DNA from 2 places in the Synechococcus sp. UW86 genome. Region 1 is predicted to be linked to the other one. Evidence: predicted binding sites of a transcription regulator. Region 1 holds the regulator's gene; the other holds the start of a gene.

Region 1 (7,262 bases):
CCGGGTAGCCGCGATAGGTGAGCAGCCCCTTCTCACCATCGATGTCGCAGATCGCCGACTGGGTGGCCGGCACGCCATCCAGACCTGGACGCAGTTCGATCCCGGTCCGCGCATGGCGCAGGTCGCCTGTCTGCTGCTGGGCCACCACCTGATTGCCTCTAACAGCAACCTAAATCGTCAATCAACAGTGCTGGCCGAAGCAAAGCCTTCAACTGCCACTGGCCCGTGGAACGACGCAGCTGAATCACGCCGGCTTTCTTCAGCACCAGGGATCCCGGGGCACACCCCAGAAGACCGCAGGTCAGATCTCCTAGATCCGGCTCATGGCCGACCAAGCCAAGCCGTTGATCGAAGGCGGTCACCAGCATGTTGAGGGCCCCTCCCGGCTGGAGCCGTTCATCCACCGCGAGTTCAGAAGCGAGCCCCGCCTCCAAAGCCAGTTCCGCCGTTTGCAGAGCCCGGCGATAGGGGCTGGACAGCAATCGATCCAAGCGCAGCCCGCGTTGCACCAGGGCCGCCATCACCCGCTGGGTTCGCTGACGGCCAGCGGCGGTCAGGGGTCGATCCGGATGGTCCTGGCCCGCCTGGCGGGGCTCGGCGATGCCATGCCGCAACAGAACCAGGTCAGCCGAGTTCGAGCCGGGCATGCAACGGAATCTCGGTACTGCCTTGCTCCTGACGATCAACATCGACGGCCACCGCAAGGCCGCGGACCTGATCCTGAAGCGGCCGCCCCGCCATCACCTGCAGCAGGGCCCAGGGCCGCCATTGCCCCAACAGCGCACGGGCCGGCTCATCCGCCAGCAGGAGGGCCTGCGCCGGTTGGGAGGACGCTGTGAGTTCCTGCCATTGGTTCAAGCGGGGCTGGAGGGCACGCCCGTTCTGGCGCTGCGCCAGAGCCATCAAGGACTCGCCCCACCAGTTCAGCGCAGACGAGCGAACCTGAGCCACGGCCAATTGGGCATCCACCCCAGGCTGGCGTCCCCGCTGGCGCACCAGCCGCGTCCACACGCTCAACACCTCGCCATCGCCCTCCAGTTCAGAACGGGTCAGGCCCTGCTCCTGCAGACGTGCATCCACCGCATCCCTGGCGGGGCTTTGCGGGCGGGTGGCCAGCAGCCAGCCCTCGGGTTGCTCCTGCCAGAGAAGAGGGCCAGCATCAGCCCCCACAACAGCATCGGCCGCCGGCTGGTCCGCCAGGCGCTGCTTCAGCAACGGAGCGAACCATTGGGCCAGCGGATGGCTTTCGCTGGGATCCAACAAACGGGCCGGACTCTGGAGCTGAGCCAGCCAGCGGGCATGGCCGCCCGCCGACGCCGTCAGATCCGTGAGCCCAGGCCAGGGGTCGGTGCCAAGGGCTTGCCGGAACCCGAGGCGCCCATCCACCGCCAGGGTTGAACCCTCCGGACGCAGTGATGCCACGAGTCCGCTCAGGTCGTCCCGTTGGGCCACCAGCTGCGGAAGCTGCAGCCAATGCTCAAGGGCATGGGGAGATGCCGTGAACAGAGCCACGCCTTCGCCGAGCTCAGCCACCTGACGTTGCAGGCGTTGATCGCCCAGCTGATGCTGATCCGGAAGCTGGGAGACATCGAGGGCCTGCTCCAGCACACCCCGGCCTGAGGCCACCAGCAGCAGATCGTCGTCAATCAAGGCCGTGGCCAGGGGTTGGGGGTCATGCCCCACCAACGCCCCCTGGCCGCTGATCACACCGATGCCGCGGTAACTGCTGATCTGCAGGTCGGTACCCGCCAGGCTGCGGGTCTGCCAGAACCGTTGCAGAAAGCGCCGGGCGCCGTCGTCATCCCGACTGGTCAAAGCCAACACCCAACCGGCGTTGGAATCCCCATCGGTGAGGGTGAGACTGACCTCCTCGCCAAGCCAGGGCTCCAGCTCAAGACCGAACTGGAGGCCCGCCAAGGCAAAGACGCCTTCGCGCCACTGCCGGGCGCCATCACGGGCATCGCGGCGTTGGGAGGCAGGGGCAACGGCCTGGGCATAGGCCGGCAGCCGTCCTGGATCGGCCAACCAATGGAGGGACAAGTCAGCATCCCGGGGCACAAACCGGGCCGCCCGAGGCAGATGCAACGGCTGCTCCGCCAACTGCAGGGGGCTCTGGCGGTTCATGGTCCAGAGCAGGCCAGCGGCCAGCAAAATCAGCGACAACAGCACAGCGCCGGCAGCGCTGAGGAAGGGGCGGGCCTTCATGGGCCGGCGGTCTCGGGTCGCCTCATCTTTGTCCATCACCGCAGAATGGCGCCATGGGCCAATCCCAACAACCACAACCAATCCAAGCCTCTGAACTGCAGCAATGGCTGCAAAGCGAGCGACCTTCACCGCAACTGGTGGATGTGCGCGAGGAGGCTGAGTTCGCGATCGCTGCCTTTCCAGGTGCGGTGCTGCACCGCCCCCTGAGCCAATCCAATGCATGGCTTGGAACACTGCAGGCCGACCTCAACCCCGATCAACCCGTCGTGGTGGTCTGCCATGCCGGCGTGCGCAGCTACCACTTCGGCCTGTGGCTGCTGGACCAACCCTGGGGCCTTGAGGTGTGGAACCTTGAGGGAGGCATTGATGCCTGGAGCCTTCAGGTGGATCCCAGCGTTCCCCGCTACTGATGAGCAAGCCCCTGTCCCTGCGGCAAGAACAGGTGCTTCAGGCGACGGTGCACCACTACGTCGACACGATGGAGCCGGTGGGCAGCCGCACCCTGGTGCAACGCTTCGGCATTCCCGCCAGCTCCGCCACCGTTCGATCGGCCATGGGGGCGCTTGAGCGCCGAGGACTGCTGCATCAACCGCACACCTCCGCCGGACGCGTTCCCAGTCCGATGGGATACCGGCACTACGTGGACGCGTTGCTGCCGGAACCCGGCATCGCTGTTCAACACCTGGAACGGGAGCTCACCGGCCTCAGTCTTCGTTGGGCCGGTTTGGACGACCTGATGATGCATCTGGCTCGTCGGCTGACGGATTTCACCGGTCTGATGAGCCTGATCACCCAACCGCAGCAGGAGAACCAGCAACTGGAGACGATCCGTCTGGTGCCCAGCGGTGATCGACTGCTGGTGATGCTGGTGGAAGCCAATGGCCGCGCCAGCCACCTCAACCTGCGTCTGCCCCACGGGGCTGAAGCCGAACTCACCGCGATGGAACGCTGGGCATCGGCCCAGCTCGAGCAGGGCGACCTGAACTGGGACGCACTGCCAAGGCAGCTGCAACGCAGCGGTGCTGTGCTGCGCAACGCCCTTGAGCAGCCCACCCCCGCCAACTCCACACAGGTGGTGGTGCATGGCCTTTCCAGGCTGGTAAGCGAACCGGAATTTGAAAGCACCTCCAGTCTTCGGCCGCTGTTGGAACTGATCGATGACCAACCCGCCACCTTGATCAGCCGCGGTAAATCCGCACGGGTGTGGATCGGCGAGGAACATCCGCAGCCAGCCCTGGAGGCCTGTGCCGTGGTTCAGGCGCCCTACCGCTGCAACGAGGGGCTCGGCCATGTGGCTCTGGTGGGGCCGATGCGGATGGCATACGCCACGGCACGGGCTGCCGTACAGCGGGTGGCCCGCCACCTGGAATTGCTGCTGGCCTGAGGTCAGCTCCCTAGAGCTGATCCCCCAGCTTCTCCGCCACGGTGTTGACGTCCTTGTCGCCGCGGCCAGAACAGTTGATCACCACTTCGGTGCCATCGGCCAGGGTGGGGCAAAGCTGCTCAAGCCAGGCGAAGGCATGGGCGGTTTCCAGGGCTGGAATGATGCCCTCAAGCTCACTCACCAGGCGCAGGGCATTGAGGGCCTGTTGGTCGGTGACTGCGGCGTACTCGGCACGTCCGATCTCCCGGAGATAGCTGTGCTCCGGCCCCACTCCGGGGTAATCGAGACCTGCACTGATGGAGTGAGCCTCCATCACCTGACCGTCGCCGTCCTGCAGCAGCAGGCTCATGGCGCCGTGCAGCACACCGGCACGACCCTCGGTGATCGTCGCGGCGTGGCGACCGGTGGCCACACCATCACCGGCGGCCTCAACACCGATCAGCCGCACATCTGTGCATTCGACGAAGGGATGGAACAGGCCCATGGCATTGGAGCCACCGCCAACGCAGGCCATCAGCACGTCGGGCAGCCGGCCGAAGGCGTCCTGACACTGCTGCTTGGACTCCTCACCGATCACGGCATGGAAATCCCGCACCAACATCGGATAGGGGTGCGGACCAGCGACGGATCCAAGGATGTAGTGGGTGGTCTCGACGTTGGTCACCCAGTCGCGGATCGCCTCACTGGTGGCGTCCTTGAGGGTGGCGGTGCCGGCCGTCACCGGTTGAACCGTGGCGCCCAGCAGGCGCATGCGGAAGACGTTGAGGGCCTGACGGCGCATGTCTTCCGCGCCCATGTAGATCACGCACTCCAGACCAAAGCGGGCACAGACCGTGGCCGTGGCGACGCCGTGCTGCCCCGCACCAGTCTCGGCAATGATCCGCTTCTTGCCCATGCGCAGGGCCAGCAGGGCCTGCCCCAGGGCGTTGTTGATCTTGTGGGCACCGGTGTGGTTCAGGTCTTCACGCTTGAGCCAGATGCGGGGGCCACCCTCGGCGCGGCGGTAGTGGGCGGTGAGACGCTCGGCCTCATACAACGGTGTCGCCCGCCCGACGTAGTTCTTGAGCAGACGGTTGAGCTCGGTGGTGAAAGCGGGATCGTTCCAGGCCTGGGCCGCTGCTTGCTCCAGTTCCGCCAAGGCCGGCATCAGGGTCTCGGGCACGTACTGGCCACCGAATCGTCCAAAGCGGCCGTGGGCACCGGGGCGCACCGCTGGCTGCAGGCTGGAGGGATCCGGAGTGCTGGCGTTGGGCAGGGTGCTGGTCACGGATCCACGGCGGAGCGTCGGCTCAGCGTAAGCAGGCGGTCACGCCATGGGGCGCCGCATCGGCGCTCATCGACAATGCAAGCCGGTTGCGACGGGTGGATGCCGAAGGGAGGCTGGCAAGAATTCAGCAGTGCCGGGAGCCTGCAGCGACCGAGCGGCCCTGCGGCGGAGCCCACAGCCAAGGCGCAGCAAATGGTGCGGGTGCAGCCCACCCGTGGTGGCAAAGGTGGCAAAAGCGTGACGGTGATCCGGGGCCTGGAGCTGGATGCTGCGGGCTTCAAGGCGCTGCTGAAGAAGCTCAAAACACGCATCGGCAGTGGCGGGACCGCCAAGGAAGGCGTGATCGAACTGCAAGGAGATCAGGTGGATCTGGCGCTCGAGCTGCTCAGCAAGGAGGGATACCGGCCGAAACGGGCTGGGGGCTAAGGGAGAATGGCCGCCACTTCTTGCTGTGGCCATGACCGCCAGCCCCACCTACGGAGAGCTCACCAACAAAGGTGCGTCCACCAACATCGCCTGGCATGAGGCCTCCGTGGGCCGCGACGAGCGCTCAAAGCAGCGTGGTCACCGCAGCGCCATTCTTTGGTTCACCGGACTCTCCGGCTCCGGCAAGAGCACCCTGGCCAATGCCGTCAACGCAGCCCTGTTTGAGCGGGGACTCGCCACCTATGTGCTGGATGGCGACAACATCCGTCACGGCCTCTGCAAAGACCTGGGCTTCTCCGATGCCGACCGTGAGGAGAACATCCGCCGCATCGGTGAAGTGGCCAAACTGTTCCTGGATGCGGGCGTGATCGTGCTGACCGCCTTTGTGTCCCCCTTCCGCGCTGACCGGGACAAGGCCCGGGACCTGGTGGAGGACGGCGACTTCCTCGAGGTGTTCTGCGCCGCAGATCTCGAGGTCTGCGAATCCCGCGACCCCAAAGGCCTTTACGCCAAGGCACGGGCGGGGCAGATCAAGGAATTCACTGGCATCTCCAGCCCCTACGAAGCACCGGAAACGCCCGAACTGAAGATCGACACCGGCAAGCAGGATCTGGCCGACTCCGTGGAGCTGGTGATCAAAGCGCTCCAGGAGCGTGGTGTGATTCCGGCCGCCTGAGGTCGCCGTCGCCAGCCCTGGCGGCATCCGCCAGGGTTTTGATGCAACTGGCCACCGGCACAGCCAACAGCAGGCCCAGAAGATCCCCCACGCCATAGAGCGCACCCACCCGGGCGCCGATGGGCAAGGCGATCAGCAACCAGGCCGGTTGCAACCCCACGATGCTGCCCATCAGCCGCGGTTGGATCACCTGATCCACGATCTGACCGACCACAATCGCCGCGGCGAGCAGCTCAAGACCTGTGCGGGGGTCCTGAACCGCCAGCACCGCACTCACCGAGACGATCGACACGGCACTGGCATAGGGCACCAGGGTGGTGAAGCCGATCAGCACGGCGAACAAAACGCCGTAGGGAATCTTCAGGGCGGTGAACACCAGAAGCTGACCACCACTGAGGATCAGCGCCAACACCACCTGGCCGGCGAAATAGCCCCGAAAGGTGCGCTCGAGGGTCGTCTGCACCAGATCCCGCCAACGGTCGGGCAGCCAGCGGGCCAGACCGTCGACGATCGGATCCGCCCCAAGCAGCAGGAAGACCGCCAGGACCAGCACGATCACCACATTGATCGTGGTACCTACCGTGGCCCCCAGCAGGCCCAACAGACGCTGGCTCAACTGCGTCGCCAGACGGCTGAACTGGGCCACAAGATCACTGCTGAGGTCAGCGAAATCAGCCGGAAGGCCATGGTCCAGCGCCCAGAGCTGACCCCGATCGATCCACTGCTCAGCCGCCGTGAGCAGAGACGGCGAGGCACTGAGCAATTGGCTGAGCTGTTCGATCAGGAGCGGCACCAGGGCCACAGCGGCCCAGACCAGAAGCCCAAGGGTCACTAAAACCACGGTGACGATGGCCCAGGCGCGGGGAAGACCCCGTTGCGCTAGCCAGCGGCAGGGCAAGTCCAACAAAAAAGCGATCAAAGCCGCGGTGAGGAACAGCCCGGGGAATGGGGCGAACTGCACCAGCAAACGCTTCAGCACAAAGGCGTTCAAGCCCAGAACAGGCAGCAGAAGGCCAAGCCGCAACCAGGCCGGCCAGGGCGTCATCGAAACGATGACGCGAATCGATCAGTGCTGCTCAAGGGAAGCCGGCCTGGAGGCGGAACTGACGTAATGGCACCAAAAACTGAGCCAGGCGGCAATCCCAAGGAACTTGAATCCCTCCTCAAAGATCTGCACCGTCTCGTAGGAATTCGGCCACAGCCACTGGAGTTCATCGGTCAGAACCGATAGGCCCAGCAGCACTACGGAAACCAGAAAGGTGTCGCCACCGAAACGCCGCAGAGGGCCACGGAAGCGGAACAAC
Region 2 (7,262 bases), on a different contig from region 1:
GTGGGCCGCCATACATCGGTGGAATCGATGGTGCTTTCGGCCTGGGGGCGGCAACTGGACACCTATGCCCGCACGGGGACGGCGGCCCTGGGCCTGGTGGCACCAACGCCGATCCTGCATCGCCTGCGGCTGCGCAAGGAGCCCCATGAGTTGGAGCGTTTGCGGGAGGCCTGCCGCATCTCCTCAGAAGCCCACGAGCTGGCCCGATCGATGACCCGTCCGGGCATGAACGAAGCCGAGGTGCAGGCGGCGATGGAGGCCCACTTCCGCAGCAACGGGGCCCGCGGTCCGGCCTACGGATCCATCGTCGCTGGTGGTGATAACGCCTGCGTGCTGCATTACACCGCCAATACGGCCCCGCTGCAGGACGGTGACCTGCTGCTGATCGATGCCGGTTGTTCGCTGGAGGATTACTACAACGGCGACATCACCCGCACCTTCCCGGTGAATGGCCGCTTCACGGCGGAACAGCGGGAGCTCTACAGCTTGGTGCTGGAGGCTCAGGAAGCTGCAGTTGCCGTTGTGGCTCCCGGCGGCACGGCGGAGGCGGTGCACGACACCGCTCTGCGAATTCTGGTGGAGGGCCTGGTGGACCTGGGCCTGCTGATCGGGGATGTGGACGGCATCATCGAGCGAGGTGACTACCGCCACCTGTACATGCACCGCACCGGCCATTGGCTTGGTCTGGATGTGCATGACGTGGGGGCCTACAGGCTCGGTGAGCAACCTGCGCCGCTGGAGCCAGGCATGGTGCTCACCGTTGAGCCCGGTCTTTACGTCAGCGATCGCCTCAGCGTGCCGGAAGGACAGCCAGAGATTGACGATCGCTGGAAAGGCATCGGCATCCGCATCGAAGACGACGTTGCCGTCACCGAGACCGGCCATGAGGTGCTCACTGCCGGCGCCCTAAAGAGCGTTGCTGCAATGGAGCGCTGATCGCCTCGATCAGCGGGGAGTTTCGCGGACCGCAGTTGCCCTTATCCCGCAGCTCCTTCCCACTGCAAGACCGCTTCAGTGGTCGTCAGCACTTGATCGGCGCCCGCCTCCCGCAGCCGTTGCTCATAGATGTCGCGCGCCGCAGCCTGCTCTGGGGTTTGCAGGTGAGGCGGTGCCACCGCCAGGCTTACGAATCGTTGTTCCGGCCAGCGTTCCCGGGCCTGGATCACGGTGTGCACATCGGCCACGGTGTCGCCGAGATAGGCCACCTGAACTCCCTCGGCACTGGCCCCCAGTGCTTTGGCCAGGCGGATCAAGCCTGTGGGGTCCGGTTTGTCGGGGGCATCTCCCATCGCGATCAGGGGCGGGTCCTGGAGCCCCAGGCGCTGCTGAAGCACGAAGCGGGCTGAGGGTGGTTCCGCTCCACTCACAAATCCCCAGCGCAACTTGCGCTTCGACAGCGTGGCGAAAAAGCTGGCGTCCACCAGAAGAGGCTCATCACCGATGAAGCCCGTCCATTGGCTGGGGTCTCCGTCCGGATCTCCGCCGAAGTAGAAGCCGCTGAACACATCGATCAGCGCGGCGCGATCCGGCAGCTCAGCACCATGGCGCCGCAGCAGTTCAAGGCTGGCGTCCCAGTCGTTGTTCCAGGCTCCTTCAGCCTTCAACGCATCGATGACATCAGCGCCGGGCTGCCAACCGCAGTAGTGCTGCACAGTGCATTGAAGGGCCCGCCGATAGCTGCCCGCGACATCGCGGATCACACCATCGATGTCGAACAGCAGGATGGTTGGGGATCCCAGAACGTCTCATGGGGAGCGGCTGGTAGGTTAGTTGTTTGTACTTCTGTCTTGAGCGCTGACACCATGACGGTCACCGAAGGCGCTGCCCCTACCGACCAGGAGGTCGCGACTCCGTCCGCCGACGCGGCTGAAGGCGCCACCCAGGCAGCTGAAACCACTGAAAAGCCTGCAGCCAGCGAAGCTGAAGGCCGTCCTGTGCTGAAGGGCGCCGCCGCGGCTCTGGCCACGGCCACCATCGATGCTGATGGTGTTCCTTCCGGTTACACCCCCAAGGCCGATGAGGGCCGCTTCCTGCTGAAGATCCTCTGGCTTCCCGACAACGTGGCCCTTGCAGTTGATCAAATCGTTGGCGGTGGCCCCAGCCCCCTCACCTCCTACTTCTTCTGGCCCCGTGAGGATGCCTGGGAAAGCCTCAAGACCGAGCTGGAAGGCAAGAGCTGGATCACCGACAACGAGCGGGTTGAAGTGCTCAACCAGGCCACTGAGGTGATCAACTATTGGCAGGAAGAGGGCAAAGGCAAGAGCCTCGACGAGGCCAAGTCCAAGTTCCCCGACGTCACCTTCTGCGGTACCGCCTGATTCCGCTTTTCAATTTGATGATGCAAACCTGCCTTCGGGCAGGTTTTTTTATGCCTTCCAGTGGCTTGGTTGGTGTTGGGATGATGAACGGACAAACCACACCACGAAAAAGGCCAGGGGCGGTAACCCCTGGCCTTTGGCGACGTCATCCTTGAAACAGGGGGATGAATCAGTCGGCGGTTTTGCTGGCCTGAAGGCGAGCGCGGGCTTCATTCAGCTGTTGCTGCGCCTTGAGTTTTTCCGGCGAAGCGGGTTGGCCTTCCATGCCAGCCACCACGGTGGAGGCCTTCTGGAAAGCGGCTTCGGCGGTGGCGGAATCGATGGAGCTGCCAAGTTCGGCCTTGTTCACCAAAACGGTGACTTCATCAGCATCCACTTCGGCGAAACCACCCATCAGAGCGATGGAGTTCCATGCACCGTTGGCACGCACCCGCAGCACACCGATGTCGATGGCGGTGAGCAGGGAGATGTGGCCGGGCAGGATGCCGAGTTGACCGGTGGTACTGGGCAGGATCACCTCGTCGGCGCTGCCATCAAAGACGTTCTGGTCTGTTGCCAGCACGCGGAGGGTGAGGGACATGAACCTTGGTTCGAAAAGAGAACGGACTGTCGAGAAACACGTGATCGGGGGTGTGATTCACACCCCCACAGGGATCACTTGGTTTCGGCGGCGATCTTCTCGGCCTTGGCTTTCACTTCCTCGATGTTGCCCACCAGGTAGAAGGCGGCTTCGGGGAGGCTGTCCAGCTCACCGGAAAGGATCTGGTTGAAACCAGCGATGGTCTCCTCCAGCTTCACGTACTTGCCGGGCATGCCGGTGAAGATTTCAGCCACGAAGAAAGGCTGGGAGAGGAACTTCTCCACCTTGCGGGCACGGTCCACGGTGCGACGGTCGTCTTCCGACAGTTCGTCGAGACCAAGAATCGCGATGATGTCCTGCAGTTCCTTGTAGCGCTGCAGGGTGGACTGCACGGCGCGGGCGGTGCGGTAGTGCTCGTCACCCACCACAGCTGGCTGGAGCATGGTGCTGGTGGAATCCAGAGGATCCACAGCGGGGTAGATGCCCTTGGAAGCCAGGGCACGGTTCAGCACCGTGGTGGCGTCGAGGTGGGCAAAGGTGGTGGCCGGTGCGGGGTCGGTCAGGTCGTCAGCAGGCACGTAAACGGCCTGGATCGAGGTGATCGAACCTTCAACGGTGGATGCAACACGCTCCTGCAGGGCACCCACGTCGGTGCCCAGGGTGGGCTGGTAACCCACAGCGGAAGGCATGCGACCCAGCAGTGCGGACACCTCGGAGCCGGCCTGCACGAAGCGGAAGATGTTGTCCACGAACAGCAGCACGTCCTGCTTGTTCACGTCGCGGAAGTGCTCAGCCATGGTCAGAGCGGAGAGGCCCACGCGCATCCGGGCGCCGGGGGGCTCGTTCATCTGGCCGTAGCAGAGGGCGACCTTCGACTTGGAGAGGTCGTCGGCGTTGATCACGCCAGATTCCTTGAATTCCTCGTAGAGGTCGTTGCCCTCACGGGTGCGCTCACCCACACCACCGAACACAGACACACCGCCGTGCTCCTTGGCGATGTTGTTGATCAGCTCCTGAATCAGCACGGTCTTGCCCACGCCGGCGCCGCCGAACAGGCCGACCTTGCCGCCCTGGCGATAGGGAGCCAGGAGATCGATCACCTTGATGCCGGTCTCGAACACCTTGGGCTTGGTCTCAAGCTCGGTGATGTTGGGGGCATCCCGGTGGATGGGAGCGGTGGCCGTGGTGTTGACGGGGCCCTGCTCGTCGACGGGCTCGCCCAGCACGTTGAAGATGCGGCCGAGGGTGCCTTCACCAACGGGCACGGAGATCGGTGCACCGGTGTCAACGGCTTCCATGCCGCGCACCAGACCGTCGGTGCCACTCATGGCAACGGCACGAACTCGGTGATCACCCAAAAGCTGTTGAACCTCAGCGGTCAGAGCGACGTCGTCACCTGCGGGGTTTTTCCCCTCGATGCGCAGGGCGTTATAGATCTTGGGCAGTTTCCCGGCGGGAAATTCAACGTCCAGAACCGGGCCGATCACCTGACGGATCACACCCTTGGTGCCAGCAGATGCAGGAGCAGAAGCGACCATAGGAAGGAGAGTTGCGGGAACAGGCGCTGCGCGCTCGGACCCATTCAGAGCGGCGCAACCATACCACCGCTGTGGTTGCACCCCCCCACGGTTCGGTCACCCGCACAGCTTGGGGTATGGCCCGGGGGGTGGTCGCTTGCATACGTTGGCACTCATCGGCATCGAGTGCCAACTCGCGTCGATGCGTGGCGCATTGCGCCCTGTCCCTGCTCCTGCAAGTACCCATGGCTGCTGTTTCTCTCAGCGTCTCGACCGTTAAACCCCTCGGCGACCGCGTGTTCGTCAAGGTCTCTGAATCCGAAGAGAAGACTGCCGGCGGCATCCTTCTGCCTGACACCGCCAAAGAAAAGCCCCAGGTGGGTGAGGTGGTTCAGGTGGGCCCCGGCAAGCGCAACGACGACGGCAGCCGTCAGGCTCCCGAAGTTGGTGTGGGCGACAAGGTCCTCTACAGCAAGTACGCCGGCACCGACATCAAGCTCGGCAGCGATGAATACGTGCTGCTGTCCGAGAAGGACATCCTGGCTGTCGTCAACTGAGATCAGCCCCGCTGCATTGCGGCTTGAGTCTCAACTCAGCCTCCCTTAACCATCCTCTTCATTAGGAACCGCCTTCCATGGCAAAGCGCATCATCTACAACGAGAACGCCCGTCGCGCTCTCGAAAAAGGCATCGACATCCTCTGCGAAGCCGTTGCCGTGACCCTGGGTCCCAAGGGCCGCAACGTGGTGCTCGAGAAGAAGTTCGGTGCACCCCAGATCATCAATGACGGTGTCACCATCGCCAAGGAGATCGAGCTCGAAGACCACATCGAGAACACCGGTGTTGCTCTGATCCGTCAGGCCGCCTCCAAAACCAACGACGCCGCAGGTGACGGCACCACCACTGCCACCGTTCTGGCCCACGCCATGGTCAAGGCGGGTCTGCGCAACGTGGCTGCCGGTGCCAACGCCATCACCCTGAAGAAGGGCATCGACAAGGCTTCCGATTTCCTGGTCAGCAAGATCAAGGAAATGGCCAAGCCCATCGCTGACAGCAATGCCATCGCTCAGGTCGGCACCATCTCCGCCGGCAACGATGAAGAAGTCGGCAAGATGATTGCCGACGCCATGGACAAGGTTGGCAAGGAAGGTGTGATTTCCCTCGAAGAGGGCAAGTCCATGGAGACCGAACTCGAGGTCACCGAGGGCATGCGCTTCGATAAGGGCTACATCTCCCCTTATTTCGCCACCGACACCGAGCGGATGGAAGCCGTCCTCGACGAGCCCTACATCCTTCTCACCGACAAGAAGATCGGTCTGGTGCAGGATCTGGTGCCCGTGCTGGAGCAAATCGCCCGCACTGGCAAGCCTCTGCTGATCATTGCTGAGGACATCGAGAAGGAAGCCCTGGCCACTCTGGTGGTGAACCGTCTGCGCGGTGTGCTGAACGTGGCCGCTGTGAAGGCTCCTGGTTTTGGTGATCGCCGCAAGGCCATGTTGGAAGACATGGCTGTGCTGACCAACGGTCAGCTGATCACTGAAGATGCCGGTCTCAAGCTGGAGAACGCCAAGCTCGAGATGCTGGGCACCGCCCGTCGCATCACCATCAACAAGGACACCACCACCATCGTTGCCGAGGGCAACGAGGCGGCTGTCGGCGCCCGCTGCGAACAGATCAAGAAGCAGATGGACGAGACCGACTCCACCTATGACAAGGAGAAGCTGCAGGAACGCCTGGCCAAGCTGGCCGGTGGCGTGGCTGTGGTGAAGGTGGGTGCAGCCACCGAAACCGAGATGAAGGACAAGAAACTCCGTCTCGAGGACGCCATCAACGCCACCAAGGCGGCTGTTGAGGAAGGCATCGTTCCTGGCGGTGGCACCACCCTGGCTCACCTGGCTCCGGCCCTGGAGCAGTGGGCAGCCTCCAGCCTGTCCGGTGAGGAACTGATCGGCGCCAACATCGTGGCTGCTGCTCTTACCGCTCCGCTGATGCGCATCGCTGAAAACGCAGGTGCCAACGGCGCTGTTGTGGCTGAGAACGTCAAGGCTCGCGCTGGTGCCGAAGGCTTCAACGCTGCCTCCGGCGAGTACGTCGACATGCTGGCTGCCGGCATCGTCGATCCCGCCAAGGTGACCCGCTCCGGTTTGCAAAATGCCGCATCCATCGCTGGCATGGTGCTCACCACCGAGTGCATCGTGGCTGATCTGCCTGAGAAGAAGGAAGCAGCTCCTGCCGGCGGCGGCATGGGTGGCGGCGACTTCGACTACTGATCGACCTTCGGGTGGTCGGGAGACCACCCGATCACCCCAACTCAAGTCATGCCAAGAGGTCCTGCGGGGCCTCTTTTTTATGTTCGGATGCTGTCTTGTAAGAACTAGTTTTTACAAGACATGTGGCGCCTGGGGGCCGGCGTTGGTTGCCGGTCATGAAGGATTCGGGGTGCGGAGAGGTACCGGCTAACGTCTTGCTGTGTATCGATGTGTCGGGACAAATGCCCCAGCGCCCCGGAGCTTTCGCCGCCCAGTTCGCTCCAGAGACGCTGCAGCGTTTCAAAGCCCTTTGCCGACAACAAGACAAGGCTTACTCCAAGGTGTTGGAGCGTCTTGCCTTGTTGTACGTCGAAACGGATGGAGGCATTCTTTCCCGGGCCAGCACGGCTTCTGCTCCCTCAAAAGGCGTGCAAAAAAGGCAAGTTCAGGTTGAATCTTTGCAAAACAAGTTGTTGGAGGATTTGTTGAAGCGGGTTGAAATCCTTGAAAAGAAGGAAACAAAAACGTTGTACGAGCTTGATCGGGTCTACAAGGAAATTGCTTTTCTGAAATCAGGCTTGCAAAGCCCTGAGTAATGT

Evidence for each region. The regulator HrcA, encoded in region 1, represses chaperone genes, less so after heat shock. The targets are predictions, from matches to a motif close to TTAGCACTCNNNNNNNNNGAGTGCTAA.
Region 2: a site for HrcA is predicted at 4,582-4,608, ahead of groES (co-chaperone GroES). Genes of this name have one in related genera too.

The regions. Positions count from the first base shown of each region.
Region 1 covers NZ_UCNU01000009.1:34,547-41,808, forward strand. Annotated here, with positions in the region: gene DXY04_RS02605 (citrate synthase) at 1-145, opposite strand, end outside; gene sixA (phosphohistidine phosphatase SixA) at 159-647, opposite strand; gene DXY04_RS02615 (DUF3352 domain-containing protein) at 625-2,205, opposite strand; gene DXY04_RS02620 (rhodanese-like domain-containing protein) at 2,259-2,615, shown strand; gene DXY04_RS02625 (heat-inducible transcriptional repressor HrcA) at 2,615-3,589, shown strand; gene trpB (tryptophan synthase subunit beta) at 3,600-4,856, opposite strand; gene DXY04_RS02635 (translation initiation factor) at 4,956-5,282, shown strand; gene cysC (adenylyl-sulfate kinase) at 5,314-5,958, shown strand; gene DXY04_RS02645 (AI-2E family transporter) at 5,918-7,003, opposite strand; gene DXY04_RS02650 (oxidoreductase) at 7,025-7,262, opposite strand, start outside.
Region 2 covers NZ_UCNU01000015.1:126,631-133,892, reverse strand. Annotated here, with positions in the region: gene DXY04_RS07995 (aminopeptidase P N-terminal domain-containing protein) at 1-936, shown strand, start outside; gene DXY04_RS07990 (HAD-IA family hydrolase) at 978-1,700, opposite strand; gene DXY04_RS07985 (30S ribosomal protein PSRP-3) at 1,803-2,318, shown strand; gene atpC (ATP synthase F1 subunit epsilon) at 2,488-2,898, opposite strand; gene atpD (F0F1 ATP synthase subunit beta) at 2,973-4,436, opposite strand; gene groES (co-chaperone GroES) at 4,661-4,972, shown strand; gene groL (chaperonin GroEL) at 5,050-6,684, shown strand; gene DXY04_RS07960 (hypothetical protein) at 6,840-7,259, shown strand.